DNA from 3 places in the Streptomyces sp. NPDC059002 genome. Region 3 is predicted to be linked to each of the others. Evidence: riboswitches for the same ligand, from Rfam matches in the RefSeq annotation. Region 3 holds a riboswitch; each other region holds the start of a gene.
The links. A riboswitch is a leader RNA that binds a small molecule or an ion and turns the genes downstream of it on or off. The one in region 3 is predicted to bind cyclic di-AMP.

Region 1: another riboswitch for cyclic di-AMP. It lies ahead of ACFWZ2_RS07000 (C40 family peptidase); the one in region 3 lies ahead of ACFWZ2_RS31120 (M23 family metallopeptidase).
Region 2: another riboswitch for cyclic di-AMP. It lies ahead of ACFWZ2_RS29840 (transglycosylase family protein); the one in region 3 lies ahead of ACFWZ2_RS31120 (M23 family metallopeptidase).

The regions. Positions count from the first base shown of each region.
Region 1 covers NZ_JBHYJI010000005.1:69,888-79,780, reverse strand. The annotation lists gene ACFWZ2_RS07015 (GNAT family N-acetyltransferase) at 1-681, opposite strand, end outside; gene ACFWZ2_RS07010 (ATP-dependent Clp protease proteolytic subunit) at 829-1,464, shown strand; gene ACFWZ2_RS07005 (hypothetical protein) at 1,472-1,780, shown strand; cyclic di-AMP (ydaO/yuaA leader) riboswitch at 2,098-2,303, shown strand; gene ACFWZ2_RS07000 (C40 family peptidase) at 2,307-2,780, shown strand; gene ACFWZ2_RS06995 (LysE family translocator) at 2,865-3,482, opposite strand; gene ACFWZ2_RS06990 (LysR family transcriptional regulator) at 3,625-4,536, shown strand; gene ACFWZ2_RS06985 (ATP-binding protein) at 4,553-5,005, opposite strand; gene ACFWZ2_RS06980 (helix-turn-helix domain-containing protein) at 5,281-6,144, shown strand; gene ACFWZ2_RS06975 (DUF397 domain-containing protein) at 6,154-6,378, shown strand; gene ACFWZ2_RS06970 (8-amino-7-oxononanoate synthase) at 6,415-7,587, opposite strand; gene bioB (biotin synthase BioB) at 7,708-8,934, shown strand; gene ACFWZ2_RS06960 (adenosylmethionine--8-amino-7-oxononanoate transaminase) at 8,927-9,893, shown strand, end outside.
Region 2 covers NZ_JBHYJI010000041.1:36,376-46,268, reverse strand. The annotation lists gene ACFWZ2_RS29860 (exopolyphosphatase) at 1-445, opposite strand, end outside; gene ACFWZ2_RS29855 (DUF501 domain-containing protein) at 442-1,044, opposite strand; gene ACFWZ2_RS29850 (septum formation initiator family protein) at 1,068-1,547, opposite strand; gene eno (phosphopyruvate hydratase) at 1,667-2,947, opposite strand; gene ACFWZ2_RS29840 (transglycosylase family protein) at 3,278-3,985, opposite strand; cyclic di-AMP (ydaO/yuaA leader) riboswitch at 3,990-4,138, opposite strand; gene ACFWZ2_RS29835 (transglycosylase family protein) at 4,333-5,364, opposite strand; gene ACFWZ2_RS29830 (cytochrome P450) at 5,501-6,769, opposite strand; gene ACFWZ2_RS29825 (nucleoside triphosphate pyrophosphohydrolase) at 6,892-7,911, opposite strand; gene ACFWZ2_RS29820 (SurA N-terminal domain-containing protein) at 8,169-8,837, opposite strand; gene ACFWZ2_RS29815 (protein kinase) at 8,989-9,893, opposite strand, start outside.
Region 3 covers NZ_JBHYJI010000045.1:20,038-29,930, reverse strand. The annotation lists gene ACFWZ2_RS31160 (MFS transporter) at 1-251, shown strand, start outside; gene ACFWZ2_RS31155 (glycosyltransferase family 2 protein) at 368-1,255, shown strand; gene ACFWZ2_RS31150 (alginate lyase family protein) at 1,412-2,644, shown strand; tRNA gene ACFWZ2_RS31145 (tRNA-Met) at 2,713-2,786, shown strand; gene ACFWZ2_RS31140 (hypothetical protein) at 2,991-3,350, shown strand; gene ACFWZ2_RS31135 (PLP-dependent cysteine synthase family protein) at 3,415-4,473, shown strand; gene ACFWZ2_RS31130 (MFS transporter) at 4,470-5,705, shown strand; gene ACFWZ2_RS31125 (PP2C family protein-serine/threonine phosphatase) at 5,837-7,015, shown strand; cyclic di-AMP (ydaO/yuaA leader) riboswitch at 7,237-7,384, shown strand; gene ACFWZ2_RS31120 (M23 family metallopeptidase) at 7,396-8,481, shown strand; gene ACFWZ2_RS31115 (aldo/keto reductase) at 8,621-9,565, shown strand; gene ACFWZ2_RS31110 (PrsW family glutamic-type intramembrane protease) at 9,589-9,893, opposite strand, start outside.

The DNA.
Region 1 (9,893 bases), on a different contig from region 3:
GAGGCCGAGGGTGCGGGCCACTGCGCGCGAGGCGTGGTTGTCGACGGTGGTGCTGTAGAAGAGCACGTCCCTGCCCTTGCCCGCGCGCCGCGACCAGGCGGCGACCGCGGCCGGTGCGAGGCCGCGGCCCCGGTGGTCCGCGCGGGTCCAGATCCCGGCCTCCGCGGCGCGGGCGTTCGCGGCCGGGGTGTGGCAGATCGACACGGGCTCGCTGTCGTGCACGGCCATCGCCCACTCCCCCGCGGCCCCGGAGATCAACTCCTGCCATTCGCCGGGCTGCCAGTTCCCCGGACGGCTCAACTGCCGTGCGGCGCGCCGCCCTTCGGCGTCCGAGACCAGGAGCGGCAGGGGCGCGGGAGAGGGCTCGGCCAGGCGGTCGGGGAAGGTGAAGCACGGGCCGCCCTGGATCCGTGCCGCGTCGCCCGGGGTCTCCAGGGCCGCCGCGAGCCGGGTCAGCGCGGCCGGTATCTCTTCCGGTGTGTACGGCTGTGCCGCGACGTCGACCGGACCCGGATCCTCTACGCCGGGACCCAGCGCCAGCAGACGTGCCCGCGGCGACCAGGACCACACGGCGCGCACCGACGGGTCCGTCACGGTCGCCCGGTCGCCGACCGGCCGGGTGCCGAGGCCGTGGATGACGTCGACTTCGAGCGCGAGCAGATCCTTCTCTTCCTTTTGCATGGCCCGTCGAGGGTACGCGGGGCACCGCCCGTGCCGCGGATCCGGTGGCCCCACTCCCTCCATGAACGTACGTCCTGTACATTTTTTACAGAGGCCCTGGCCCCTCCACGAACGGCGCCAGGTCGACCCCACGAAAAGAGGCGTGCCATGAACCGTCCGTCCGCCCGTTATGTCCTGCCCCAGTTCACCGAGCGCACGAGTTCGGGGACGCGGACCCTGGATCCGTACTCGAAGCTCCTCGACGAGCGGATCGTCTTCCTCGGCACCCCCATCGACGACACGTCGGCGAACGACGTGATGGCGCAGTTCATGCACCTCGAATACCAGGCGCCGGACCGCGACATCTCGCTGTACATCAACTCCCCCGGCGGCTCGTTCAGCGCGATGACCGCCCTCTACGACACGATCCAGTTCGTCAGCTGTGACGTGGAGACGACCTGCCTCGGCCAGGCGGCGTCGGCCGCCGCCGTGCTGCTCGCCGCGGGCACGCCCGGCAAGCGGTTCGCGCTGCCCGGTGCGCGTGTGCTCATCCACCAGCCGTCCGTCACCGAGCCGATCCAGGGACAGGCCAGCGACCTGGCCATCCAGGCCGACGAGATCCTGCGCACCCGGCGGCTCCTGGAGGAACTCCTCGTACGGCACACCGGGCAGAGCCCCGAGCGGATCAGTGCCGACATCGAACGGGACAAGATCCTCGACGCCCCCGCGGCCGTCGAGTACGGGCTCGTGGACCGCATCATCCCGACCCGCAAGACCTCGCTCGCCGCGCGCGACCCGAGGTGAGGCCGAGATGCTGCCGCCCGAACTCCCGCCCCTGCCGGCGCTGACGCGCGCCGAGGCCGAGCTGATCGACCGCTACCTCGAAGTCGTCGATCTGGTCGGCCGGATCAATCCGGCCCGCGCCGAGCACACCTACGGCGGGCTGCGCGCCGCCCAGGCCCTGGTCAGCAGGGCGACGGCTCTGCGGGACGCACTGACGCTGATGCATCAGCGCGGCGAGAGCGAGGTGCATGCGCCGACGCTGGCCCAGGCGCTGCGCGTGCTCGACGGCGAGCGGCGGGCCCGGCGGGTCACCGTGCCGCCGCTGCCGGGGAGTTGACCACGGCGAACCGCTCGCGGGAACGTCCGGGCCGCCTTCGAAACGGACCAGGCGGGGTCCCCCGTATGGCGTAGCCGAGGGTCCGTCAGGCCGTGGTCGAGAGTTGCGCCAGGTGTGTACGACGCGCGCGGAATGCTTCATTCCGGTGCTGGTCGAACCATCGTCAGCCACGGGGACCCAGACCCCATTTCGACAGTGTCCACCCGAACGGGTCAGTCGTGAGGAGCCTCACAAAACACCGTTTCGGCTCGGTTTTTTCGCCCTTGTCGGGTCAAGATCCCTTCCGACGACAAGCCCCCGCCACAGCGGTGGGGCGGTCCGGGCGGACGCCGAGTCCTGCCGCCACCCGGATGACCGGTCGACATGGGTGCAACGGCAGGAGTGGAGGACCCAGGCATGACGGGCCCGTCCGGGAAGTCCGGACGACGCCCTTGGGGTGAAGCCGCAGAGCACGACGCGGCCGGGCATCTTCGCCTGCCCGAACCCGACAGGTCATCCTTCACAGGCGGCTGACGAAGGGTTGCGCATGACTGCGCTGAATCATGTTCCGTCGCTGCTCACCAGGACCGGTGCCGCATCGGCCCTGACGCTCGCCGTAGTAGGCGGCACCATGGTGGCCCCCGGGCTCACCGCGGAAGCGGAGGCAGCAACACACGGGACGAAGGCGCTCAAGATCGCAGCGTCCAAGAAGGGCTCCCCCTACCGCTACGGCGCCGCGGGGCCCAACCGGTTCGACTGCTCGGGCCTCACGCTCTATTCGTTCAAGAAGACGGGCAAGAAGCTCCCGCGCACCGCCGCCGCGCAGTACAACAAGACCAAGCACATCAAGAAGTCGCAGCGCACCAAGGGCGACCTGGTGTTCTTCCACTCCGGCCGGAACGTCTACCACGTCGGGATCTACGCGGGCGACGGCCGCATATGGCACGCGCCCAAGCGCGGAACCGTGGTGCGTCTGGAGAAGATCTGGTCCAAGAGCGTCTGGTACGGCCGGGTCCGCTGACCCGCGCCGCGCCGACGGTCCCCGAGCACTCCGGAGTGCTCGGGGGCACGCTCCGAACCGCCGCACCCGACCGCCCCGATGGCCTCAGGCCAGCAACGGCTCCACCAGGAGCACCAGACCCAGCGCGCCGAGCGCCGCACCGGTGGCCGCCTCGATGGCGCGGGCCGTACGAGGCCGTCGCAGCCACGTGCCGAGCCGGTCGACCAGCAGCGCCACCACCGGGAACCACAGCAGGGCGAACGCCACGACGATGGACGCGAGCAGCAGCGTCCGCGGCATCGCGGGACTGCCCGCGGGCACGAACTGGGGCAGCACGCTCAGGAACGTGATCGACGCCTTCGGGTTGAGGGCGTTGGTGAGGAAGCCCTCCCGCAGAGCCCCGCCCCGCACCACGGGTGCCTCCGGCGCCGCTTCCCGCGGCCGCGCCGCGGACCGCAGCGCGCGGTAGGCGAGGTACAGCACATAGGCGGCACCGATCAGTTGGAGCGCGCGGAAGAGCGCGGCCACGGCGGCGAGCACCGCCGCGACGCCCGCGACCGCGAGGGCCGTGTGCACCAGGAGCCCGCCCGCGACCCCGACCGCGCTGGCCACACCGGCCCGCCGTGAGGCGAGGGAGTTGCGTACGACGACGGCGAAGTCGGCGCCGGGCATGGCGACCATGCCCGCCGCGAACAGGGTGAAGGCGACCAGTTGTGCGTCCATGGCGCCAAGACTGCCGGGACCGAGCCTTCAACGGGTATGTGCAATATCCTGAGCCTGCCTTAAGCAGACGTTTAAGCTCCGGCTTCCGGGCGCCCCGCCGCCCTTCGCCGTACGCACGTACTCCGCGCCGCAGGGAGCTGCCATGTACGACCCCACGCGGCTCGCCGCACTCGTCGCGGTCTCCGAGGCCGGTTCGATCACCCGGGCCGCCGAGCGCCTCGGCTACACCGTGCCCGCCCTCTCCCAGCAACTCGCCAAGCTGGAGCGGGAGGCCGGGACCGGGCTGCTCGTGCGGCACCATCGCGGGGCGCGGCTGACCGGCGCGGGCGAGCTGCTCGTGGCCAGGGCCCGCCGGGTGCTCGACGAGATGGAACGCGCCCGGCACGAACTGGCGCAGGTCGCGGGCCTGTCCGGCGGCAGGCTGCGCGTCGGCACCTTCCCGACGGGCGGCATCCATCTGCTGCCGCCCGTCCTGACCGCGTTCCGCAGGGCCCACCCGGACGTGGAACTGACGGTCGCGGGCTATGAACCGCCGCTCGGCGTCGCGGCCGTGGCGGCGGGCGAGGTCGACCTGTCCCTCACCCACGCGTACGAACCCGCCGACGCGACGCCGCTGCCCGCCTCCGTGTCGGCCGAGCCGGTCCTTGTCGAGGAGCTGGTCCTGGTGACGCAGCCGGGGCACGCGCTCGCGAGCGGCACGTCACGGCTGCCGCTCGACGCGCTCGCCGGGCAGCCGCTGATCAGCATGGCGCCGGACCATCCGCCGCGGCAGGCCGTGGAGCGCGCCCTCGCGCGGGCCGGTGCGACGCCCTCGGTGGTGGTCGAGACGCCGGGCTACGCACTGGTCTGCGCGCTGGTCAGCGCCGGGCTCGGCATCGCCGTGGTGCCGGAGATGGTGGCACGCACCGCCGCGACCCCGGTCGGGATGCGGCCGCTGGCGCCCGGCGATCTGAGGCGCACCATCTCCGTCGTCCACCGCACCGACGAGTCGGGCGCCGCGGCGGACTCCTTCCGTGCGCTGCTGCGCGGGGCCTATGGACGCTCGGCGGGCTGAACCGGCGGCGCGGGGGTCAGCGGGCCGCGTCGCGGTGTCTGTCCTGCACAGGCGCCGTCCAGGGCAGGGCGATCCAGACCGTCTTGCCGCCCTCCTCGGTGGGGCTGACGGACAGCCGGCCGCCGCACTCGGCGGCCAGCCAGCGGATGATGACCATGCCGCGGCCGTTGTCCTGCTGGACGGCGGCGGGCAGCCGCTTGGGGTAGCGGGGGTGGCTGTCGGTGACGCCGATGCGCAGCTGCTCGTCCCGGTCGAGCTCCAGGTCCACGGTGAAGGTCGGCGACTGGCCGAGGGTGTGCTGCACGGCGTTCGTGGCGAGCTCGGAGACGATCAGCCTGATCGTGTCGGTTACTTCGTCCTCCCCTGGCAGGCCCCATTCCAAGAGCACCCGAGAGACGAATTTCCTGGCCGCGGAAACCGAGGCAGGATCGCTCGGCAGGGTGACGGATGCTTCCTGGTGATCTGCCATGGCGACGCTGTCCCTTTCCCACCGGGACTGGTCTCGCCGACTCGTGGCGGATGACTCGAGGACAACCCCGGACTGGTGCTTCGCGCCAGCCTGCCACTCCTTGGCCGGTCACGGGTGGCGATCCACCGAGATGTGCATATATCTGTCGCTCGAAGCGGTGAACTCTGCCACGACAGACCGTATTTGGGCGAGAGACCGGCACTTCCTCTACTGTCGCCTACTGTCCCCCGCACAGCCGCCGGGACACCGACGGCTCCGTCCGGAAGGAGACGGGCATGCAGTACGGGCCCGCGGTGCGCCGCCGCCAACTCGGTGCAGAATTGCGCACACTGCGCGGCCTTGCCGGACTCACCAGCAGCGAGGCCGCGGCCAAGGTCGGCTGGCACCAGTCGAAGGTCAGCCGGATCGAGACGGGCCGCAGCGGCGTGAAGGCCGCCGACGTGCGGCTCCTGCTCGAGGCGTACGACGTGAAGGACCCTCACCTCATCGAGCGCCTGGCCGCGTTGGGCGGCGCCGACGACGCGGGGTCGGGCCGCCACCACTGGTGGAAGGCCTACCGCGACCTGCTGCCCGCCACCTATCGCGACTTCATCAGCCTTGAATCACAGGCGAGTTGGGTGCGCACCCTGGAAACCAGTGTCGTACCCGGCCTGTTGCAGACACCGGACTACGCGCGCGCGGTGACCAGGGCGGCGCTCGGCGGGCTGCCGGAGGAGCAGGTCGAGGCGTTGGTGGAGGTGCGGCTCGCCCGTCAGGACGTGCTGCGCGCGGATCCGCCGCTGCGGCTGAGCGTGGTCCTCGACGAGGCGGTGCTGAGACGTCCGGTGGGCGGTGATGAGGTCTTCTCGGGGCAGCTCGCGCGGTTAAGGGACACGGCACACCTGCCCCATGTGCGGCTTCAGGTACTGCCGTTCGCAGCCGGAGAGCATGTGGGCCTCATCGGTCCTTTCGTTATTTTCTCATTTCCGAACATTGCTGATCTGGATCTGGTTGTTCTCGACCATTTGACGAGTAGCCTCTACCTCGAGCGGAAAGAAGACCTCCAGGCATACACGGAGGCCTTCACCTCCCTTCAGGGACAGGCGCTATCACCAGAGGACTCAACGGATTTCATCGCCGGGCTAGGCGACGGCGTGTAAGGAGGCACCATGACCGCACTGCCTCGGCACGTACCTTCCAGCGCCACACTGCATGTTGCGCGGTGGCAGCGCAGCAGTCGCAGTAATGGAATGAACAACTGTGTCGAGACGGCCACGCTCGACTCGGGTCCGCTATCCGGCCTGCGCGCCGTGCGTGACTCGAAGGACACGGCAGGGCCCGCCCTGCTCTTCTCCCCCGGCCCCTGGGAGACGTTCGTAGACAGCCTCCGGTGAGCAGACCCCGGCCCCTTGTGGGCCAGGAACATATCTTCACCTGGGTGCGGTGCGGCTGATCACTCGTACGGCATCGGCGATCTGTCCGCCGGTGAGATCCGCACGGGCGGTCAGCCGCAGTCGCGAGATCCCGTCCGGCACGGACGGCGGCCGGAAGCACCCCACGGCGAGGCCCGCCGCCCGGCAGTCGGCGGCCCACTGCACGGCCTCGTCCGGAGACGGCGCCCGCACGGAGACGACGGCGGCGTCGGGACGTACCGCCAACAGCCCTTCAGCCGTGAGGAGTTGATGCAGCTCAGCGGCAACCGCACGGGCCCGCGCGGCACGCTCGGGCTCGGCGCGCAGCAGCCGCAGCGCGGCGAGCGCGGCACCCACCGATGCGGGGGCGAGCCCCGTGTCGAAGATGAAGGTGCGGGCCGCGTTCACCAGATGCTCGATGACCTTGGCCGGGCCGAGCACGGCGCCGCCCTGGCTGCCGAAGGACTTCGAGAGGGTGAGCGTGACCACGGTGTCGGGCGCGCCCGCGAGTCCCGCGGCCTGCGGCGCGCCCCGCCCTCCGGCGCCGAGCACACCGAGCCCATGGGCGTCGTCGACGATCAGCCCGGCCCCGAACTCCCGGCAGGCAGTGGCGAGTTCGGCGAGCGGCGCCGCGTCGCCGTCCACCGAGAACACCGAGTCGCTGACCAGGACGGCGGGCCCGTCGTGCGCGTCGAGGGTCTTGCGCACCGCCGCGGGGTCGGCGTGCGGCACCACCTGCGTCGCGGCGCGCGCGAGGCGGCAGCCGTCGATGAGGGACGCGTGGTTGCCGGCGTCGGAGACGATCAGTGAGCCGTGCGGGGCGAGCGCGGTGACCGCGGCGAGGTTCGCCGCATAGCCGGAGGAGAAGACGAGCGCCGCCTCGAAGCCGCAGAAGTCGGCGAGTTCGCGCTCCAGCTCGGCGTGCAGCTCCGTCGTGCCCGTCACGAGGCGCGAGCCGGTCGCGCCGCCGCCCCAGCGCCGGGCGGCGGCGGCCGCGCCCTCGGCGATCGCCGGGTGCCGGGTCAGGCCCAGATAGTCGTTGCTCGCCAGATCGAGGAGGCCGCCCGCGTCGGCGGCGCGGGGGCGCAGCGTCCGGACGAGCCCGGCCTCGGACCGCAGCCTCGCCTGCTCGTCGATCCAGTCGAACGGCGCGCTCGCCGATGCCGCCACTCGGGGCCTGTTTGTAGACATTGCACAGACCCTAGTCGCCAGGCCACCGGGCCAGGGTGTGGCAATACCCACACCTCAAACCGTTTCTGTTGTGCGAACTCTCCTTGGCCAGGGGGGTCGCCGTACGTAAGGATCAGCGCCATGGATCTGCTGAACACGCTGGTGGACAAGGGGCTTCGGCGCGAGCTGCCGAGCCGTGAAGAGGCGCTGGCCGTGCTGGCCACCTCCGACGACGATCTCCTGGACGTAGTGGCCGCCGCCGGGAAGGTGCGGCGGCACTGGTTCGGGCGACGGGTGAAACTCAACTATCTGGTCAACCTCAAGTCGGGCCTGTGCCCCGAGGACTGTTCGTACTGTTCGCAGCGGCTCGGCTCCAAGGCCGAGATCCTCAAGTACACCTGGCTGAAGCCCGACGAGGCGTCGAAGGCGGCGGCCGCCGGGGTCGCGGGCGGCGCCAAGCGGGTCTGTCTGGTGGCCAGCGGCCGCGGGCCCACGGACCGCGACGTCGACCGGGTCGCGCAGACCATCGCGGCGGTCAAGGAGCAGAACGAGGGCGTCGAGGTGTGCGCCTGTCTCGGCCTGCTCTCCGACGGTCAGGCCGAGCGCCTGCGCGGCGCGGGCGCCGACGCGTACAACCACAACCTCAATACGTCCGAGGCGACGTACGGCGACATCACCAAGACGCACACGTACGCCGACCGTGTCGACACCGTGCAGAAGGCGCACGCGGCGGGCCTCTCCGCCTGCTCGGGGCTCATCGCGGGGATGGGCGAGAGCGACGCGGACCTGGTCGACGTGGTGTACGCACTGCGCGAACTCGACGCGGACTCGGTGCCGGTGAACTTCCTGATCCCCTTCGAGGGCACGCCGCTGGCCAAGGAGTGGAACCTCACGCCGCAGCGCTGTCTGCGCATCCTCGCGATGACCCGCTTCGTCTGCCCGGACATCGAGGTGCGCATCGCGGGCGGCCGCGAGGTCCATCTGCGCTCGATGCAGCCGCTCGCCCTGAACCTGGCGAACTCGATCTTCCTGGGCGACTACCTGACCAGTGAGGGCCAGGCGGGCCAGGCGGACCTGGACATGATCGCGGACGCCGGTTTCGAGGTCGAGGGCACGGACCAGGTGACGCTCCCGCGGCATCGCGTCGACGCGGCCGCCGCGGCCGCCGCCGCGGCGGGCTGCGGCTCGCACGACAAGGGCGGGTGCGGTACGCACGACGCGGGTGGCTGCGGTCCCTGCGGGAGCTCCGAACCGGTGGCACAGGCGGAGACCACGCCCGAGCCCGTGGCCGAGGCGAACGAGGCGCGCACGGACCTGGTGGCGGTGCGCCGCAGGGGCGCGGGAACGGACCTGGCGCCCAATGCCTGAGCTGTCCACGCCGGATCTGCTCGCGCTCGACCGCAAGCACGTCTGGCACCCCTACGGACCGATGCCGGGGCGCCAGGAACCCCTGGTCGTCGAGTCCGCCAGCGGCGTCAGGATGCGTCTGGCGGGCAGCGGGACCGAGCTGATCGACGGCATGTCGTCCTGGTGGTCGGCGATCCACGGCTACAACCACCCCGTCCTCAACGACGCGGTGCGCGGCCAGCTGGACCGCATGAGCCATGTGATGTTCGGCGGGCTCACGCACGAGCCCGCCGTCTCGCTCGCCAAACGCCTCGTCGACATCACGCCCGACGGCCTCGAACACGTCTTCCTCTCCGACTCGGGTTCGGTCGCGGTCGAGGTCGCGGTCAAGATGTGTCTGCAGCACTGGCGCTCGCTCGGCCGCCCCGAGAAGCGCCGGATGCTGACCTGGCGCGGCGGCTACCACGGGGACACCTGGCAGCCGATGGCCGTGTGCGACCCCGAGGGGGGCATGCACGAGCTGTGGCAGGGGGTGCTTCCGCAGCAGGTGTTCGCGGACGCGCCGCCGTCCGGTTTCGACGCGTACGACGAGTCGTACGCCGATCACCTGCATGAGCTGATCGGGGCGCACGCCCACGAACTGGCCGCCGTGATCGTGGAGCCCGTGGTGCAGGGCGCGGGCGGGATGCGGTTCCACTCACCCCGCTATCTCCGCGCCCTGCGGGAGGCGTGCGACGCCCATGACGTCCTGCTGGTCCTCGACGAGATCGCGACGGGCTTCGGCCGCACGGGCGCGCTGTTCGCGGCCGACCACGCGGCGGTCACACCCGATGTGATGTGCGTCGGCAAGGCGCTGACCGGCGGCTATCTGTCGATGGCGGCGACGCTCTGCACGGCCCGCGTCGCGGACGGCATCTCCCGGGGCGAGGTGCCTGTCCTGGCCCACGGGCCGACGTTCATGGGCAATCCGCTGGCCGCGG
Region 2 (9,893 bases), on a different contig from region 3:
CGAACTCCGTGGAGCCGCCGCCGATGTCGACGACCAGATAGGGCTGCGCCAGATCGTCGCGCCCCGTCAGTTCCTTGGTCGCACCGGTGAAGGAGAACTCCGCCTCCTGGTCGCCGGTGATGACCTCGGGCTCGACGCCGAGGATGTCCACGACGCCGCGCACGAACTCGTCGCGGTTCTCGGCGTCGCGGGACGCGGAGGTGGCGACGAAGCGGACGCGTTCGGCGCCGAGGTCCTTGATGATCGCGGCGTAGTCGCGGCAGGCGGCGAAGGTGCGGTCCAGCGCCTCCTGGGCGAGGCGGCCCGTCTTGTCCACGCCCTGGCCGAGCCGGACGATCTGCATCCGGCGGTCCAGGTCGACGAGTTCACCCGTGGCCGGGTCCGCGTCCGCCACGAGCAGGCGGATGGAGTTCGTGCCGCAGTCGACGGCGGCGACGCGGGTCACTTGGCCGCCTCGTCGGCGTCGCCGTCGACACCGAAGAAGCCGCCGCCGTTCGCGCCAAGCTTCAGGATGTCCTCCTGGCAGGTGGCGGACGGCGTGACGCACGGGCCCTTCGCCCACCACTCCGGGAGCATCGCGACGGCCTCGTCGCCCAGCGGGTTCACACCGGGGCCCGCGGCCAGCGAGTGACCCACCAGGACGTGCAGGCACTTCACGCGGTCCGGCATGCCGCCCGCGCTGGGGAAGCCCTCAAGGACCTCGATGGCGTCGCGGCGGGCGATGTAGTCCTCGTGCGCCCTGCGGTACGCGGCGGCGAGCTCGGGGTCCGTCTTGAGCCGCTCCGACATCTCCTTCATGACGCCGTTGGCCTCAAGAGTGCCGATCGCGGAGGCCGCCCGCGGGCACGTCAGGTAGTACGTCGTCGGGAAGGGCGTGCCGTCCGGGAGGCGCGGGGCCGTCTCGACGACGTCGGGCTGTCCGCAGGGGCAGCGGTGCGCGATGGCCCGCAGGCCGCGCGGCGGGCGGCCGAGCTGCTGCTTGAAGGCCTCGACGTCGGCGTCGGTGGGCTCGGTGCGCTCTGTGGTCGGCGGAGGCGTTTCCATGCCTGTCTTTCCATGTCCGTGGGTCAGTCGTCGGGGCGGTCGGCCTTGTCGACGCCGTCCCATACGTTCGAGTACCAGGGCCGGGTGACCGCTCCCTGGTCCGTGCGGCGGCTCTTCGTCGCCGCGGGGTCGATCACCGTGAAGCCGGTCTCGCCCGGCATCACATAGTGCAGCCGGTCCCGGATGCGCTGCTCCGCGTACGCGTCGTCCTGCCAGCGGGCCTTCTCGTCGCGCAGCTTCTCGACGTCCTCCTGGCGCTCGGCCTTCTGCCGGCGCAGGTCGTCGATCTCGGCGCGCTGCGAGACGTACTGCCGCATCGGGTACGCGAGCGCGACGATCAGGGAGCAGAGCACGAGGGCGAGGAGGGCCGCGCGGCCCGTGAGGCGGGAGCGGCGGGCCTGGCGCTTGGTCTGGGAGCGGTAGACCCGCTCGGCGGTCTGCTCACCGAGCAGGCGCAGGCGGGTCGCGGTGGAGAACCGGTCCTTGGTCCCGGCCTTGGCCATGGTTCCGCCTCCCCAGAGCAGCGCGTCAGTGCCTCAACGTACCTACGTCCCCGCACACGGTACGGGACCGCGTGCGGGGACGTAGGTAACCCGGCGTTACTACCGGGCCTCCGGCTCGATCAGCCCTTGAAGCGCGGGAAGGCGCTGCGGCCGGCGTAGACCGCGGCGTCGTCGAGGATCTCCTCGATGCGCAGGAGCTGGTTGTACTTGGCGACGCGCTCGGAGCGGGCCGGGGCGCCGGTCTTGATCTGGCCGCAGTTGGTGGCGACGGCCAGGTCGGCGATGGTGACGTCCTCGGTCTCGCCGGAGCGGTGGGACATCATGCACTTGAAGCCGTTGCGCTGGGCCATCTCGACGGCGTCCAGGGTCTCGGTCAGCGAACCGATCTGGTTGACCTTGACGAGCAGGGCGTTGGCCGAGTTCTCCTCGATGCCGCGGGCCAGGCGCTCCGGGTTGGTGACGAACAGGTCGTCGCCGACCAGCTGCACCTTGTCGCCGAGCTTGGCGGTGATGACGTTCCAGCCGGCCCAGTCGTCCTCGAACAGCGGGTCCTCGATGGAGACGAGCGGGTACGCGGCGACGAGCTCCTCGTAGTACTCGGTCATCTCGGCGGCCGAGCGGGACTTGCCCTCGAACTCGTACTTGCCGTCCTTGTAGAACTCGGACGCGGCGACGTCGAGGGCGAGCGCGATCTGCTCGCCGGGGACGTAACCGGCCTGCTTGATGGCCTCGAGGATGAGGTCGAGCGCGGCGCGGTTGGAGTCCAGGTTCGGGGCGAAGCCGCCCTCGTCGCCGAGGCCGGTGGACAGGCCCTTGCTCTTCAGGACGGACTTGAGGGTGTGGTAGACCTCGGTGCCCCAGCGCAGCGCCTCGGAGAAGGACTCCGCGCCGATCGGGGCGATCATGAACTCCTGGATGTCGACGTTGGAGTCGGCGTGCGACCCACCGTTCAGGATGTTCATCATCGGGACGGGCAGCAGGTGCGCGTTCGGGCCGCCGAGGTAGCGGAACAGCGGCAGGTCGCTGGCCTCGGAGGCGGCGTGCGCGACGGCGAGCGAGACGCCGAGGATGGCGTTGGCGCCGAGCGAGCCCTTGTTGTCGGTGGCGTCCAGGTCGAACATGGCCTGGTCGATCAGACGCTGCTCGGTGGCGTCGTAGCCGACGAGCTCCGGGCCGATCTGCTCGATGACGGCGAGGACGGCCTTCTCGACACCCTTGCCCTGGTAACGGTTGGGGTCACCGTCGCGAAGCTCGATGGCCTCGAAGGCACCGGTGGAGGCACCCGACGGGACGGCGGCACGACCGGTGCTGCCGTCGTCGAGGCCGACCTCGACCTCGACCGTGGGGTTGCCTCGGGAGTCCAGGATTTCCCGGGCTACGACGACGTCGATGGACGGCACGAGCATCTCCTTCTGGGATGTGACGCATTTACGCGGGGCCGCTTCGGCCCTGCGTCTCACGAGCCTAACGGGCTCCGGAGCTTCGGCCAGCCGACCGCCCGTCCCGTGGGACGGGCGAGGGCCCAAATACCTGGGAAACGGGACGGAAGCCCGTGTTTCTACTGGCCGGTAGCTCGCTAGGGGCGAACACGGGGCCAAGGCCGCGGGCCTTCCGGCGCCGGACACGGCCCCGCCCCGGTGCGTACGGGGGATACGCGCACCGGGGCGGGGAGCCCGTGGGGACGGGGGAAGCGGCCGTGCGTCCGCCGAGGCACGGCCGCTCGCGGGTCTTTAGCTGAGGTGCAGCTGCTGACCCGGGTAGATGAAGTCGGCGTCGTCGATGATGTCGCCGTTGAGCTTGTAGACCTTCTGCCAGCCGCCCTTGACCTTGTGGTCCTCGGCGATCTTGGACAGGGTGTCGCCCGACTTGACCTTGTACTCGCCGTCGCCCTTCTTGACCGTCTTGCCGGTCGGGGTCTCGACGGTCTTCTTGGTCTCGGCCTGCGGCGTGGGCTGCGGCTTCGGCGCGGCCTGCTGCTGCGGAGCCTGCTGCTGGGTCTGCTGCGGCTGCGGCTTCGGCTGCTGCTGCGGCTTGGCCTGCTCCTGCGAGCCGCCGCCGTTGTACGCGGCGCCCGAGAGGCCGACGCCACAGCTCGGCCAGGCGCCCTTGCCCTGACCGGCGAGGACCTTCTCGGCGATCTCGATCTGCTGGGCCTTGGAGGCCTTGTCGGCGGTCGGCGCGTACTTGGTGCCGCCGTACGCGGCCCAGGTGGAGGCGGAGAACTGCACGCCGCCGTAGTAGCCGTTGCCGGTGTTGATGGACCAGTTGCCGCCGGACTCGCACTGGGCGACGGCGTCCCACTCCTGGCCGGTGGCGGCGTTGGCCGAGCCGGCCGCCATCAGCGGGGCGGCGACGGCCGCGCCGGTCACACCGACGAGCGTGGCGACGCGGGTGGCCTTGGACGGGCGACGGTGCTTGCCCTTGCCGGAAAGCAGCATGAGTTGATCCCCTACACCGACGCCTGCGAGGTGAGCTGTCGGGTTCGGGCCGATGTGGTTGCCCGGCCGCGCTTCCTAGAGCGCGACTTCACCCCTAGCCGTTTCCGGCACTTACCTTGGGTCCCCCGCTCCTGCCTACGGCGCTCTTGAGCGACGACTGTTCCCGTCCGGCCGTTGGCAGGATTCGGCGTACCGACCGGCGGGGCCCGCAGTGGCGAGCGGTCACGACCGTAGACACGCAATCCACCGAATTTCAAAGACGATCAGGTCTTCTGAGACCCATCTCTCACTCGCGCCAAACCGGACATACGACGCGAAGCCCCCACCCGACTCTTCGTCAACTTCCCTTACTTTTCGCCCAAATCGAGGCTCTGACCGGGGAGAATGAGGTCCGGGTCGGCCCCGACGGTCTTCTTGTTCTCGGCATAGAGCGTGGGCCAGCCGCCGTCGACGTCGAGGTCGTCCGCGATCGCCGAGAGGTTGTCTCCGGAGCGCACCGTGTACGTCCCGTCGGCGACCTTGTCCGTCCGTCCTTCGCCACGCGAGGCGTGCCGCCCCGGACGGTCCTTGCCGTCGTCTCCCGAGGGCTGCTCGTCGGCGCGGTCGCCGCGGTGGCGGCCGGGCGCGGAGTCGCCGGAGGGGGCGGTGGAGTCCTCGGGCGCGGGCGAAGTGGCGTCCTTCTCTCCGGACTTGCCGGGGGCGTCCTTGCCGTCCTTGTCGCCCTTGCCGTCCGCCGCGCCTTCGCCGTCCTTGTTGCCCTTGTCGTTCTTGTCACCCTTGCCGGGCTCGTCGTGATTCTTGTCGCGGGCATCCCCGGAGTCGTCCGACGCCTCACCCGAGTCCGCCGGCCCGCTCGCGTCGTCGGACGGCTCCGCGGAGTCCGAGGGCTTCTCAGCAGGCTTCTCGGAGGGCTTCTCGGTGGGCTTGTCCGTCTCGCCGGAGCCGGTCGGGTCCGACGGCTCGGGCGTCATCGGGGCACCCGGGTCCACGTCGGCCGCGGCACCGCCGTCGGTGAGTCCGGCGATCGGGGCGCAGCTCGGCCACGCGGCCGTGCCCTGGTCGTAGAGGACGCTCTCGGCGACGGCGATCTGCTGCGACTTGGACGCCTGGTCGGCGCTCGGCGCGTAGTCGAGGCCGCCGTAGTTCTCCCACATCTCCTGCGAGAACTGGAGTCCTCCGTAATACCCGTTGCCGGGGTTGGCGCTCCACGCGCCGCCGCTCTCGCACTCGGCGAGCTTGTCCCACGTCGCGGTGTCGGCGGCGCTCGCGCTGGTCGCGCCGAGCAGCGGGATGGCGATGGCTGATCCGGTGACTCCTGCCGCGACGATGAGGGCCGGGGCTTGGCGGGGGCGTCGGTGACGACCATTGCCGGAGAGCATGCGGTTGCCTTTCAGGAGACTATTGCGGCAACTCGGGCACCAGGTGTCCGAGTCGACGTGAACGTAGTCGCACTCGAACGCCTGTCACAAGTCGATGCAGCGGAGATCACGTGAAAGTCACAGTCTTGACGGACCGTCAGTTCGGTGCCGTTCTCTGTGCGGATGTGAACTCCACGGGCAACGTCCGCAGTCCCCGCATGATCAGCCCGCCACGCCACCGCAAATCGGCAGGATCCGCCGCGAGTTGCAGGTCCGGAAGGCGCCGCAGCAGTGTCGCGAGGGCGGTCTGGCCCTCCAGGCGGGCGAGCGGGGCGCCCAGGCAGTAGTGGATTCCGTGGCCGTACCCGAGGTGCTGGTTGTCACGCCGGGACAGGTCGAGGGTGTCGGGATCCGCGAAGCGGGCGGGGTCGCGGTCGGCGGCGGCGAGCACCACGAGGACGGGATCGCCCGCGCCGATGTGCTGCCCGCCGATGGTCAGCGCCTCGGTGGCGAACCGCCAGGTGGCCAGCTCCACGGGCCCGTCGAAGCGGAGCAGCTCCTCGACACCGGTCTCGAGGAGGCCGGTGTCCCCCTCCGCCAGGGCACGCTGCAGCCGCTCGCGCTGCTCGGGGTGGGTGAGCAGGGCGTACATGCCGTTGCCGATGAGATTGACGGTGGTCTCGAACCCGGCGAAGAGCAGGATGAACGCCATCGCCGCGGCCTCGTTCTCCGTGAGGTGCTCGCCGTGGTCGGAGGCGCGGATGAGGCCGGAGATGAGGTCGTCGCCCGGGTCCAGGCGCTTGCGGTGGATCAGCTCGGCGAGATAGCCGCGCATCTTCTTCACGGACCGCGCGACACCGCCCCGCGGGCCTCCCCCGTGCCGGATCATCATGCCCGCCCAGTCGCGGAAGTCGTCCTGGTCCTCGCGCGGGACGCCGAGCAGGTCGCAGATGGCGTAGATGGGGAGCGGGAAGGCGAACTCGTGGATGAGGTCGGCGGTGCCTTCCTCGGCGAACCGGTCGATGAGCTGATCCGTCAACTCCTGCACGCGCGGCGCGAATTCGGCGACGCGGCGCGGGGTGAACGCCTTCGAGACGAGACGCCGGAGGCGGGTGTGGTCCGGCGGGTCGATGTTGAGCAGATGCGTCATGAGGTTGGCGCTGCGCTCACCCGGAATACCGGTCTTGCTCTTCACGTGCGCGGGCTCGTCGTGGTGGGCGGGGTTCTTGCTGAGCCGCTGATCGGCGAGGGCCTGCCGAGCATCCGCGTACCGGGTGACGAGCCAGGCCTCGACCCCACTGGGCAGCCGCTGCTTGCTGACGGCCTCGTTCTCCCGCAACCAGGCGTAAGCGGGGTAGGGATCGCTGGAGAACTCCCAGGTGAAGAGCTCGGGCTGCGAGGGCGGGGCGGAGGCCTTGTCGTGCATGCGGTCGACGGTATCGCTCCGCCGGGCGGCCGGTGTCATGCCTGCGGGTGCATCGTGGCTGGTCGCGCAGTTCCCCGCGCCCCTTCGGGCGCTCAGTCCCCCGCCCGTCGAGGGGGCGGTCCCTAATCCCCCGCCCCCTCAGCCGCCAGCACCGCATCCCGATACGCCCTCGCCGCCACCCGCAGCGCCGCCTCGGGGTCGACGCCCTCCGCTTCGGCCCGCAGGGCCAGGGCAAGCAGTTCGTACCCCATGTCTCCGCCCGAAGGCACCGTCACCTCAAGTCCCGCCGTCCGCACCCGGGATGCCAGCTTCGCCGCGAGTGCCAGGGCGGGCTGGCCGAGGGGGATGCCCTCCGTCAGGGACGTGCGCTGCTTCTCCTCCGCCTTGGTGCGGAGCCAGTGCGCACGGACGTCGTCCGGGGTCTGTGCCGAGTCGTCGCCGAAGACATGCGGGTGGCGGTGGATGAGCTTCTCGACGAGGCCGCCCGCGACGTCGTCGATGGAGAAGGACTCGTCGTCCTCGTCGGGGCCGCCCTCCTCGGCGATCCTCGCGTGGAAGACGACCTGGAGCAGGACGTCGCCCAGCTCCTCGCGGAGTTCGTCCCTGTCGCCGTCCTCGATCGCCTCGACCAGCTCGTACGCCTCCTCGATCGCGTACTTCGCCAGGCCCTTGTGGGTCTGCTGCGAGGACCAGGGGCATTCGTCGCGGATCCGGTCCATCACCTGGACCACGTCGAGCAGGCGCGCGCCCGGCAGGTCGTACGAGGCGGGGAGCAGCTCCAGGTCCGGCATCGCGACGCGGCCGGAGCCTGCGAGGCGGGCCAGGCCGTCGGTGAGGGGGCGGTCGCCCTCGGCCGTCGCGATCACCAGGACCGTGCGCCCGCCCGTGCAGGCGTCCACCAGCTCCTGGGCAGTGGGCGACGCCTGCTCCACCGGCACGCCCGCCTCCCGCAGATAGGGCAGCTGCGGGTGCGTGGCGTCGGCGCACAGCACTTCGTCGGCGCCGTGCAGCGCCTGCCAGGCGGGCCAGGAGAGGAGGCCGGGCGCGACCCGGTGGCTGGTGGTCAGCAGGATGACGCGGCCGACGGCCTCCTCGGAGGGGTCGGAGGCGTCGGCCGGGGGCGTGGTCTCGGTGGCGTTCACCCGTCGAACGTAACCCGCCCCACTGACAACGACGCCACCGTCGCCGACAAGCCGATACCGCCAGGGCCTGTCCGGCGGATCAGGCCGCGTGCGGGTGGCGGCCACCTTTCGGTGCCGGCGAGCGGGGTCTGGTGCGTGCGGCTGCAAGGCGGAGGAGGGCGGCAACGCAGTGGGGTCTCCCCTGCTCGGGCGGAGCCGAGAGCTTGGGGGAGTGCGTGCCAGCCCCCGCGACCGCGGCCTGGTCCGCCGGGCAGGCCCTACGCCTGCTCGCCCTGTCCCGCGGCCTTGGCGTCCGTGACCTCGCGCACCCACGGCGTCCTGGCGTCCGCGCGCTTGTTCTTGTCGACGTCCCAGGTGCCGTACCGCGGGTTCAGGTCGATGTCGAGCTTCTTGGAGGCGGCGGACAGCGACTTCCAGAACACCGCCTGGCCCTCGGGCGCGTTCATGTCGGCGCCCAGCTTCTTGGCGAGCTTCTGGGCCTCGATCTCGGTGCGGAAGCTGTCGTCGAGGTGGGCGGGGGCGACGCCGTACTGCTGGAGCCAGCCCTGCTCCAGGGCCTTGCGGCCGCCCGCCTGCTGCTCGAGGCCGGTGCGCATGGTCTGGATGTCGCGGCGCGTGACGCGCACTCCGGCGTCGGCGGCCGCGCGGTGCAGGACCTTGTCCAGGACCATCGTGTGCAGCGTGCTGCGGGTGAGGCCGCCGGACTTGGCGATGGCCTGCGCGTACTGGGCGTCGTCCGGGATGGCGGCCCGCTGCGCGTCGCGCACCTCGTTCACCCGGCTCTCCAGCTGCGCGACCGTGATGCGGTCGCCGCCGACGACGGCCGCGGCGCCGGGGTGCGCTTCGCCGCCGCAGGCGGTGAGGAGGGGGGCCGCGGCGATCGCGGCGGCGGAGAGGGTGAGCGCTGTGCGACGACGGCGGTGCAAGTGAGCCTCCCGTTGGAGATTGTGCGGCGGTGCACAAAGTCTTGCGGTGATCGATGGTAGGCAGTGGCCGTCATCTCGGCCAGCCATTCGACACCTATTCGACCAACGATTTCCCGGGAGTTGGGGCACCCTCGGCCCCGCCGTACGGGCGTCAGCCGCGCACTTGTCCGAGCCATTGCAGGGTGCGGCGGATCTCCGCGGGGAAGGGGTGCCCGGGGCCGTGCAGCAGCTCCGCGTCGTGCAGCAGCCGCGCGAGGGTGTCGTGGGCGGCCGGGCGGTCGCCGAGGGCGAGCAGCAGGTGGCCGATGCGGCGGCGGATCTCCAGGGACTGGCGGCGGTCGTCCGTCGCGTAGTGGTTCTCGTAATAGGGGAGCAGCGCGCGGTACTCGGCGAGCGCCGCGGCCGGTTCGCCGAGCTGCTCCAGGCACTGCGCGGCCTCGTACCGGAACTGGAGGGAGTGCGGGTCGGCCTGGCCCGATTCGGCGGCCCGCTCGTCGGCGAGGCGCCGCAGTTCGGGCAGGGCGCGGCGGTACTGGCCGTCGTCCATGAGCGTGGCGGCGTACTGCTTGCGCAGGCTGCGGACGACGGGTGAGTGCTCGCCGTGCTTGGCGGCGGCGGCAGGAAGGATCGCGCCGAGGATGTCCACGGCCTGGGTGATGCGGCCCTCGCCGAGCAGGCGCTTGACGTCGTCGACGGCGCGGGCGACGTCCTGCCGGGGCGGTGCACCGGGCGGCTGCGGCGGCATGTCGGGGGCGGCGGCGGGGGTCGCCGCGCGGTCCGGCCAGGGCGCGTGCGGGCGCAGGAAGGGGCGGGTGGGGTCGAGGGGGCGGCCCGAGGGGATGCCGCGCGCGGGCAGCAGCGGGGCCAGCTCCTCGTACACCTCCTGGGCGCTGGAGTGCCGGTGCTGGGGGTCCTTGGCGAGCAGCCGCAGGACGAGGGACTCCACGGCTTCCGGCACCTCGGGGCGCAGCCGGCGGACCGGCAGCGGCGGCTCGTAGAGGTGGCGGTGCAGGACGCCGAGCGCGGTCGAGCCGGAGAACGGCACGTCGCCGCTGA
Region 3 (9,893 bases):
CCGGCCACTCCGTCTCCGACGCGCTCGCCCTCGCCGCCTCCACCGGCGACGGCGCGCTCGCCACGGCGGCCCGTGAGGCCTTCACCGACGCGATGTCCGCGGCCTTCTGGGCGGGCGCCGCGGGCGTGCTCGCCGCCGCCGTCCTGGCCATCGTCCTCATCCGGGACCGCAAGGCCCCCGAGTCCTCCGAGTCCTCCGCGCAGCAGCAGCCCGAAGCCGCCCACAGCGGCGAGCTGACCACGGCGGCCTGACCCTCCGCGGTCCCTCCCGTACGACACCACGGCGCCCCGCCCGGCTTTGGCCCGGCGGGGCGCCGTGGTGTTGACTGGCCCGCTTCCCCGCGAACCCGGCCTCAGGGAGTGACACCGTGCCGCAGCCGCCGCGTCTGGGCGTCGTCGTCATCACGATGGGCAACCGCCCCAGAGAGCTGGACGCGCTGCTCGCGTCCGTCGCGATGCAGGACGTGCCCCCGGACCGGGTCGTCGTCGTGGGCAACGGCTCGCCGCTGCCCGAACTGCCCGCCCTGCCCGGCAAGTCGACGGTCATCGAGCTCGACGAGAACCTCGGCTGCCCCGGCGGGCGCAACGTGGCGATCGACCGGCTCATGGAGTACGGCGACGTGGACGTCGTCATCGAGCTGGACGACGACGGACTGCTCGTCGACGCAGACGTCTTCCGCACGGTGCGGGACCTGTTCGCCGCCGATCCGCGCCTGGGCATCGTGGGCTTCCGCATCGCCGACGAGACGGGTGAGACGCAGCGCCGCCACATCCCCCGGCTGCGCGCCACCGACCCGATGCGCAGGGGTCTGGTCACCGCGTTCCTCGGCGGCGGACACGCCTTCTCCGTGAACATGCTTGCCCGGACCGGGACTTGGCCTGCCCAGTTCTTCTTCGGACACGAGGAGACCGACCTGGCCTGGCGGGCCGTCGACGACGGCTGGAAGATCCTCTACGAACCCGCCCTGCTCCTCCAGCACCCCAAGACCTCCCCGGCCCGGCACGCCGTCTACTACCGCAACACCGCCCGCAACCGCGTCTGGCTGGCCCGCCGCCGCCTCCCGCTCCCGCTGATCCCGGTCCACCTGGGCGTCTGGACCCTCCTCACCCTCGTCCGCACCCGCTCCCTGCCCGGCCTGCGGGCCTGGGCGGGCGGCTTCGCCGAAGGGATCAGAACGCCCTGCGGCGAGCGCAGGCCGATGCGCTGGCGGACGGTGTGGCGGCTGGCGCGGCTCGGGCGGCCGCCGGTGATCTGACCTGCGTACGCCGGCGGTGAGCCGCCGCCCGTGATCTGACGGGCGTACGCCGCCGGGACCCGCGTCGCCCGAACGGAGCAGCCCTGCCGTGCGCGCGGCAGGAGGCCGGGCCACGCTGGACTGCCGGGCCAGTGGGGCCCGACCCGGAGGTGCAGCATGGCGGAAGGCGTACGCGGCAAGGGGCGGCGTTCGCTCGCCCTCCTCCTCACGGTCCTCCTCGTCGGCCTCGCCGCGGCCTGCGGCGGTGGCGGCGGCTCGGGCGGTCCGGACACCCGTACCGCCGCGGCCCGTCCCCATGACCTGCCCTTCGAGCACCCCGGCGTACTCGTCAGCAAGCAGCAGCTCGACCGGGTCAGGGCGCATGTCGAGGCCCGGGAGGAGCCCTGGCTGTCGGCGTTCGAGCAGATGCGGGACAGCAAGTACGCGGCGGACGACTATCAGGCGACGCCGTACGCCGTCGTGGAGTGCCCGCCCGACACCCGGCCGGGACAGGGCTGCGTCGAGGAGCGTGAGGACGCCCTGGCCGCGTACACCCAGGCGTTGCTCTGGAACATCACCAAGGACCGTGCGCACGCCGAGAAGGCCGTGGAGATCATGGACGCCTGGTCGAAGGTGATCACCGGGCACACGGAGGCCAACGCCGGGCTGCAGACCGCCTGGGCCGCGTCGTCCTGGGCACGTGCCGCCGAGGCCGTGCGCTATACGTACGACGGCTGGAGCGACGGGCAGCTGCTGCGCTTCGAGCGGATGCTGCGCAATGCCTATCTGCCTCAAGTGCGCGACGGGTCCGCCGACTTCAACGGGAACTGGGATCTCGTGATGGCCGACGCCACCATGGGCATGGCCGTCTTCCTGAACGACCACGCCACCTTCGAGAAGGCCGTGCACCACTTCCGGACGCGGGTGCCCGCGTACTTCTATCTGGAGTCGGACGGAAAGCTGCCGGTCTCCCCGGAGGGCAGTGGCATCGACACCGCCGCCGAGCTGAAGAAGTACTGGTTCGGGCAGGACACCTTCGCCGACGGGCTGTCCCAGGAGACCTGCCGCAACTTCAAGCACGCCAGCTACTCGCTCGCCGCCACCTCGCACATGGCGGAGACCGCCCACCACCAGGGCGTCGACCTGTACGGGGAGGCGAAGGACCGGCTGCGGGCCGCCTTCGAGTTCCACTCCAAGTACCAGCTGGGCGCGAAGGCGCCGGACTGGCTGTGCGGCGGCACGGTGCAGCGCGACATGGGGCCCGACACGGAGGTCGGCCTCAACCATCTGAAGGGGCGGCTCGGGATGGCGATGCCGCAGACCGAGAAGTACACGGAGCAGCGGCGGCCCGAGGGCACGGACGATCTCTTCGTGGCCTGGGAGACCCTCACGCACGCGGAAAACGCGTAGGCCGGACCCGCAGCAAACCCAAGTGGTTCGACGCACCCCTCCGGATGGCGTACTGTTGGGTTCACCGACGCGGGGTGGAGCAGCTCGGTAGCTCGCTGGGCTCATAACCCAGAGGTCGCAGGTTCAAATCCTGTCCCCGCTACTGAAGGCCGAAGGCCCGGAACCATGGAAATGGTTCCGGGCCTTCGGTGTTTTCAGTGCCCTTGGTGCCCTTGGTGCCCTTGGTGCCCTTGGTGCCCTTGGTGTTCTTGGTGTTCTTGGTGTTTTCGGGCGGATTTCTTTTGGCGCATTGCGGCTTTGCGCTGACACGTGTGCCGTGAGTAGTTTCATGCTCACTATGGGTCGCGTGGAAGCGGTGAGGCGGAGGCCGGGGCGAGGATTCGTCCTCGCGCTGCTGTTCGCCGTGTGCGCGCTCTTCCTCGGCGTCTGCCACGGCCATCTGAACGCCACCCCCGCGAGCGCCTCCGTCAGCGCCGTCGGCCAGCACGAGTGCCCGGGGACCGGGCACGGCGAGCACGCCGAGGCCGACCAGCAGGTCGCCGCGCAGCCCGCGGACCGCGCGGTGCCGCAAGGCGTGGGGGCGGGCCGCGTCGAGGCCGCGCCGGCCTCCGCGGGCGGCGGAAGGTTTCTGTGCGCGCCGACCAGGGCCGGGCCGCCGGTCGCGGGACATCACCTGCTCATCGCCATCGGGATCGACAGGAACTGAGGGCACACGGAGCCCGACCACTCCGTCAGTGCCCTCATTCGTGTACCCGAAGGACTTCACCTACATGATCAGCAACTTGCAGCCCGCGGCGGCCGCCGTGGGGAACACGCCCGTGCTCTGGATCGACGAGCCGTCGGACGACGGCGGCCGGGGCTTCTGGGCCAAGCTCGAAGGCTTCAACTTCGGCGGCATCAAGGACCGTGCCGCCCTCTACATGGTCGAACGGGCGCGGGCACGCGGTGAGTTGAGGCCCGGCGCGCCCATCGTCGAGTCGACGTCCGGCACGCTGGGGCTCGGTCTCGCGCTCGCCGGGGTGCAGTACGGCCACCCCGTGCACATCGTGACCGACCCCGGTCTGGAACCCATCGTGGAGCGCATGCTGACGGCCCACGGCGCGCGCATCCATCTCGTACGCGAACCGAGCGGCGAGGGCGGCTGGCAGCAGGCGCGGGTCGACCGGGTCGCCGAGCTGATGAGCGGGCGCGAACTGGGGGCCTCCGCATGGTGCCCGAACCAGTACCACAACCCGGACAACCCGGCCGCGTACAGCGGTCTCGCGAACGAACTCGTCGGACAGCTCGGCCAGTTCGACGTCCTGGTGTGCGCGGTGGGCACCGGCGGGCACTCGGCGGGCATCGCCCGTGCGCTGCGCGGCTCGGCGCTGCCCGGGCTCGAACTGGTCGGCGTGGACAGCGTCGCGTCGACCATCTTCGGCCTGACCGCGGGACCGCGCCTGATGCGCGGCCTCGGCTCCTCGATCCACCCCGGCAACGTCGACCACGACGCCTTCGACGAGGTGCACTGGGTCGGGCCCGCGGAGGCGGTGCGGTGCGCGCGGCGGCTCGCCGAGCGGCAGTTCGCCACCGGCGGCTGGAGCGTGGGCGCCGTGGCGCTCGTGGCCGGCTGGCTGGCCAGGACCCGGCCGCGCGGCACCCGTGTCGCCGCGGTCTTCCCCGACGGCCCGCAGCGCTACTTCGACACGGTCTTCAGCGACGAGTACTGCGCGGCGCAGGGCCTCATCGACGGTGCCGTGCCGGACAAGCCGCGCGAGGTGACGGGGCCCGAGCAGGGCATCACCGAGTGGTCCCGGTGGGCGTGCAGCGCCAAGGGTGCGGTGCTGTGACGGGGATCTGGCGCCGGGCGAGGGCCTTCGACCCCGCGGTGCAGCTGCTCTTCGTCAACCAGTTCACCATCAACCTCGGCTTCTACATGCTGATGCCGTACCTGGCGGCGCACCTCTCGGGCCAACTGGGGCTCGCCGCCTGGGCGGTGGGCCTGGTGCTCGGGGTCAGGAACCTGTCCCAGCAGGGCATGTTCCTGGTGGGCGGCGCGCTCGCCGACCGGCTGGGGTTCAAGCCGATGATCGTCGCGGGCTGTGCGCTGCGTACCGTCGGCTTCGGCGCGCTCGCCTTCGCCGACACCCTTCCCGTGCTGATCGCCGCCTCGGTGGCGACGGGGCTCGCGGGGGCGCTGTTCAACCCGGCGGTACGGGCGTACGTCGCAGCGGAGGCCGGGCCGCCCGAGCGCCGCGTGGAGGCGTTCGCGCTGTTCAACGTCTTCTACCAGACGGGCATCCTGCTCGGACCGCTCGTCGGACTCGCCCTGACCGGCTTCGACTTCCGGCTCACCTGCGCGGTGGCCGCCGTGCTGTTCGCGGGACTCTCGGTGGTGCAGGTGCTCCGGCTGCCCGCACGACGGGGAGGCGCGGCCGCGCAGGAGAGCGGGCAGTGGCGCGTGGTGCTCGGCAACCGGTCGTTCTGGCTCTTCTCGCTCGCCATGACCGGGTCGTACGTCCTGTCCTTCCAGGTCTATCTCGCGCTGCCGCTGTCCGTGGAGCGGCTGCTCGGCGAGGGCACCGCGGGCACCGTCGCGACCAGCTCGCTCTTCGTGGTGTCCGGACTCGTCGCGCTCCTCGGGCAGCTGCGCATCACCGACTGGTGCCGGCGCACCTGGAGCCGTGAGCAGTGCCTGGTCGCCGGGCTCGGGCTGATGGGCGCGGCGTTCCTGCCGCCCGCGCTCGGCGGCTCCGGGTACGTCGGGGTCGCCGGTCTGCTGCTGTGCGCGGCGGCGCTCGCCGCGGCGACCGCGGTGCTCTACCCCTTCGAGATGGACACCGTCGTCTCGCTCGCGGGGGACCGCTGGGTGGCCACGCACTACGGCCTCTACAACACCGTCTGCGGCATCGGCATCACCGCGGGGAACCTCGGCATGGGCGCCCTGCTCGACGCCACCCGCGAGCTGCCCGCGCTGCCCTGGGCGGTCCTCGCGGCGGTCGGCGTGTGCTGCGCCGCGGCGCTGCGCGGACTTGCCAGATCGGGGCGGCTCGCACCGGTGCCGGCCGCGACCGTGAGCTGATCCGCCGCGGCCGGGTGCGGGCCCCGGGTTAACCCGGTCGGCCCACACCAGGTCGCACCCGCACCGCGCTGCGGGAAGCCTGAGTGCAGCGCAGCGCGGTGTTGGGCGCGGAGTCGGCAGGAGAGCGAGCGGTGGGGCAGCGAGGAGGACGCGAGGACGGCCGTGGGGGGAAACGGGGCGAACGGGTCGACGACAACGGCACCACCGCGCACGAATGGGCCTTCGTCAGGGCGCTGCCCTTCCTGCTCCTGATCGCCGGGGTGGTGTACGACGCGTCGACGCCGCCCGAGTTCACCGCGGCCCCCCTGTTCACCGCCGCCCCGCTGATCGCGGCCCCCTTCTACTCGCTGCTCAACACCGTCCTGACCGGCGCCGCCGCCTCGGTCGCCGTCCTCGTCCTGCACTACGGCAACGCGTTCGACAGCCATGTCGAGGCCATCACCGAGCTGATCACCGTCATGACGGTCGCCGCCCTCGCGATCGTCATCAACCGCGTCGTGCGCCGCGGCAACGCCCGGCTCGCCACCGCGCGCTCCATCGCCGAGGCCACCCAGCGCGCCGTCCTGCCCGAACCCGATCCGCGCATCGGCGGGCTCGACATCGCGGCGCGGTACGAGGCCGCGCAGGCCGACGCGTTCATCGGCGGGGATCTGTACGCGGTGCAGGACACCCCGCACGGCGTACGGCTCATCGTCGGCGACGTACGCGGCAAGGGCATGGGCGCGGTGGCCGCCGTCGCCGTGGTCATCGGGTCCTTCCGGGAGGCCGCCGAGCAGGAGGCCACGCTGGAGGCGGTGGCGCAGCGCCTGGAGCGGGCGCTCGCCCGCGAGGGCACCCGGCGCGACGGGCTCGACGCGTTCGAGGGGTTCACCACCGCCGTCCTCGCGGAGATCCCGTACGGCGAGGGCGCCGTACGGCTCATCAACCGCGGGCACCCGGCGCCGCTGCTGCTGCGCGGGGACGGCCGCCTGTGGGTGCTCTCCGCGAGCGAGCCCGCGCTGCCGCTCGGCATGGGCGATCTGGGGGCCTGGCCGGACCGGGCGGACGAGACGGAGTTCCCGCCAGGGGCGACGCTGCTCTTCTACACGGACGGCCTGTCGGAGGCGCGCGATGTGGCGGGGGTCTTCTACGATCCCGCGGACCGGCTCGGCGGCCGGATCTTCCCGGGCAAGGACGGTCCGCACGCGCTGCTCGCCACGCTCGTGCAGGAGGTGCGGCGGCATACGGGGGGCGGGGCGACGGACGACATGGCGCTGCTCGCGGTGCGGCGGCCCGTCGTGCGGGAGCGGGATGTCACCGACGGTGAGTGAGGAACACCCCTCCGCATAGAAACTGACGTCCTGTCAAGGGAATGTGAAGCTCCGGTGTGCATGAATCCGGGGTCAACTCGCCCCGTTCCGAACCCGCGTGTCCCGTTAAGTACGGGCCAAGAGCGTTAACGATCAGTCGGAACGGCTTGGATTCCACCCCCGCCGTCTATTAACGTTCGATAACGCAGCGCGGTCGTCCCAGCCGTCACTAGAGGCGGCTCCGTGCGCACGCGCCTAATCCCGCAAGGGAGCCGGGGAACCACCAACTTGGGGTGAATCGGGCCTCTGCGCATCCGTGCCAGATGTCCGTAGGAGACCTTCCTGCTCCGAACCCGTCAGCTAACCCGGTAGGCGAGAAGGAAGGAAAGGAGTGCGCCCCAGTGGCGTCCAACCGGCCTGCCCCCCAAGCTCCGTACATACCGAATGACGACGACTTCGGTGGCTACGACCAGGAGACCTGGGAGGAGTGGAACCCCACCGAGGAGTCCATCCGTCCCGTCCGCGGCAGGCACCGTGTGCACAAGAAGAGCGGCGGCGGACTCGCCCGCAGCTCCACCGTCCTCGGCGTCGGCGTCATAGCCGCCGTCGGCGCGGGCGGCATCGCCACCGCGCAGGGCGGCAAGCCGCCGGTCTCCATATCCATGCCCGACCTGCCGGGCGTCGGCGCCGTCGCCGACTCGCTGCCGGAGGCCAAGTCCCTGCCGGGCGTGGGCTCCTTGATGTCCGACGACTCCGCGGACTCCGCCGACACGGACATCCGCACCGCCGCCGCGCCGCTCACCGCCGCCGGTGTCACCACCGCCGACGCCGAGCAGGGCACCACCGACGCGGGCGAGGCCCTGCGCAGCCGCATCATGCAGCAGGCCGAGAACCAGCAGCACCAGGCCGACGAGGCGGTACGCACCGCGGCCGAGGAGGCCGCGGGCAAGAAGGCCGCCGAAGAGGCCGCCGCCCAGCAGAAGGCCGCGGAGAAGGAGGCGGAGGCCAAGGCCGCCGCCAAGAAGAAGAAGGAAGAAGCGGCCAGGAAGGCCAAGGCCGAGGCCGAGCGCCTCGCGAAGCTCGCCAAGAGCTACGCCATCCCCACCTCCTCGTACACCCTGACCTCGCACTTCGGCGACGCGGGCGCCATGTGGTCCTCCGGGCACCACACCGGCCTCGACTTCGCCGCCCCGACGGGCACGCCGCTCAAGGCCGTGCACACCGGCACCGTCAAGGAGGCCGGCTGGGCGGGCGCGTACGGCTACCGCACCGTCCTGGAGCTCGAGGACGGCACGGAGATCTGGTACTGCCACCAGTCCTCGCTCAATGTCAGCGCGGGCCAGAAGGTCACCACCGGCGACGTCATCGGACGCGTCGGCGCGACCGGCAACGTCACGGGACCGCACCTCCACATGGAGGTCCACACGCCCGACGGCACCGGGATCGACCCGCTGGGCTGGCTGCAGAGCAAGGGCCTGAATCCCTGAGCCCGTTGAGCTCCTGAACCCCTGAGCCCGTTGAGCTCCTGAACCCCGGCGGTCCTGGCGACAACCCCCCGACGTCAGGGCTGCCGGTCCGGTGCTCCCTACACGGAATTCCGTTTCCGGCAGGCGCGTTGAGCACCACATGACTTCTCTTCGCACACTTGGCTCATCCGACCTCGAGGTCTTCCCGCTCTCCCTGGGCGGCAACGTCTTCGGCTGGACCGCGGACCGGGCCGCGTCCTTCGACGTCCTGGACGCCTACGCCGCCGCGGGCGGCAACTTCATCGACACCGCGGACGCCTACACGTTCTTTGTGGACGGCAACAAGGGCGGCGAGTCCGAGACCCTCATCGGCGAGTGGATCGCCGAGCGCGGCAACCGCTCCGACCTCGTCATCGCCACCAAGGTCGGCGCCCTCCCCGAGTACAAGGGCCTGTCCGCCGCCACCATCAAGGGCGCGGCCGACGCGTCCCTCCAGCGCCTCGGCACCGACTACATCGACCTCTACTACACGCACTACGACGACCCCTCGGTCCCCGTGGAAGAGTTCATCGGCGCCCTCGACGAGCTGGTGCGGGCGGGCAAGGTGCGTGCCATCGCCGCCTCCAACATCTCCCCCGAGCGGCTCCAGGAGGCCCTCGACTTCTCCGACCGCGAGGGCCTCGCGCGCTACGTCGCGCTGCAGCCGCACTACAACCTCGTCTCCCGCGACACCTACGAAGGCTCCCTCCAGCAGGTCGCGTCGCGCTCCGGCATCGCGGCCGTCCCGTACTTCGGGCTCGCGGCCGGCTTCCTCACCGGCAAGTACCGCCCGGGTACCCCCGTCGAGAGCGCGCGCAGCTCGCGGGCCGAGGAGTACGTGGGGACCGAGCGGGGCGACCGCGTCCTCGCCGCCCTCGACGAGATCGCCCAGGCGCACGACGCGCAGGTCGCCACCGTGGCGCTGGCCTGGCTCGCGGCACAGCCCACCGTGGCCGCGCCGATCGCCTCCGCGCGCACGGTCGAGCAGCTTCCCGCGCTCCTCGCGGTGGCGGACCTGGAACTGACGCCCGCCGAGATCTCGACGCTGAACGCGGCTTCGGCCTAGCGCTGCTTGGTGGTGCCCGGCGTTCAGGAGCGGTAGGGGTTGTACGCCGGGTTGTGTGCCGGGTAGCCGTACGCCGGGTGGGGCTGCGGCTGCCCGTACGGGACGTGGCCGTACGGGACGAAGCCGTACCCGGGATGTCCGTATCCGGCGTACGGCATCGGGGGCATGACCGGCGCCGTGGCCCGCGCGGCGTACGCGAGCGCGGGCCTGGACGGCTCGCGCCGCTCCCACAGCTCGTCGAGCAACTCCCGCTCGCGTACGACGAAGTCGGCCCCGGCCCGGCCGCTGCGGCCCCGGTGCCGCAGCAGCGCCAGTGACGTCGCGTACG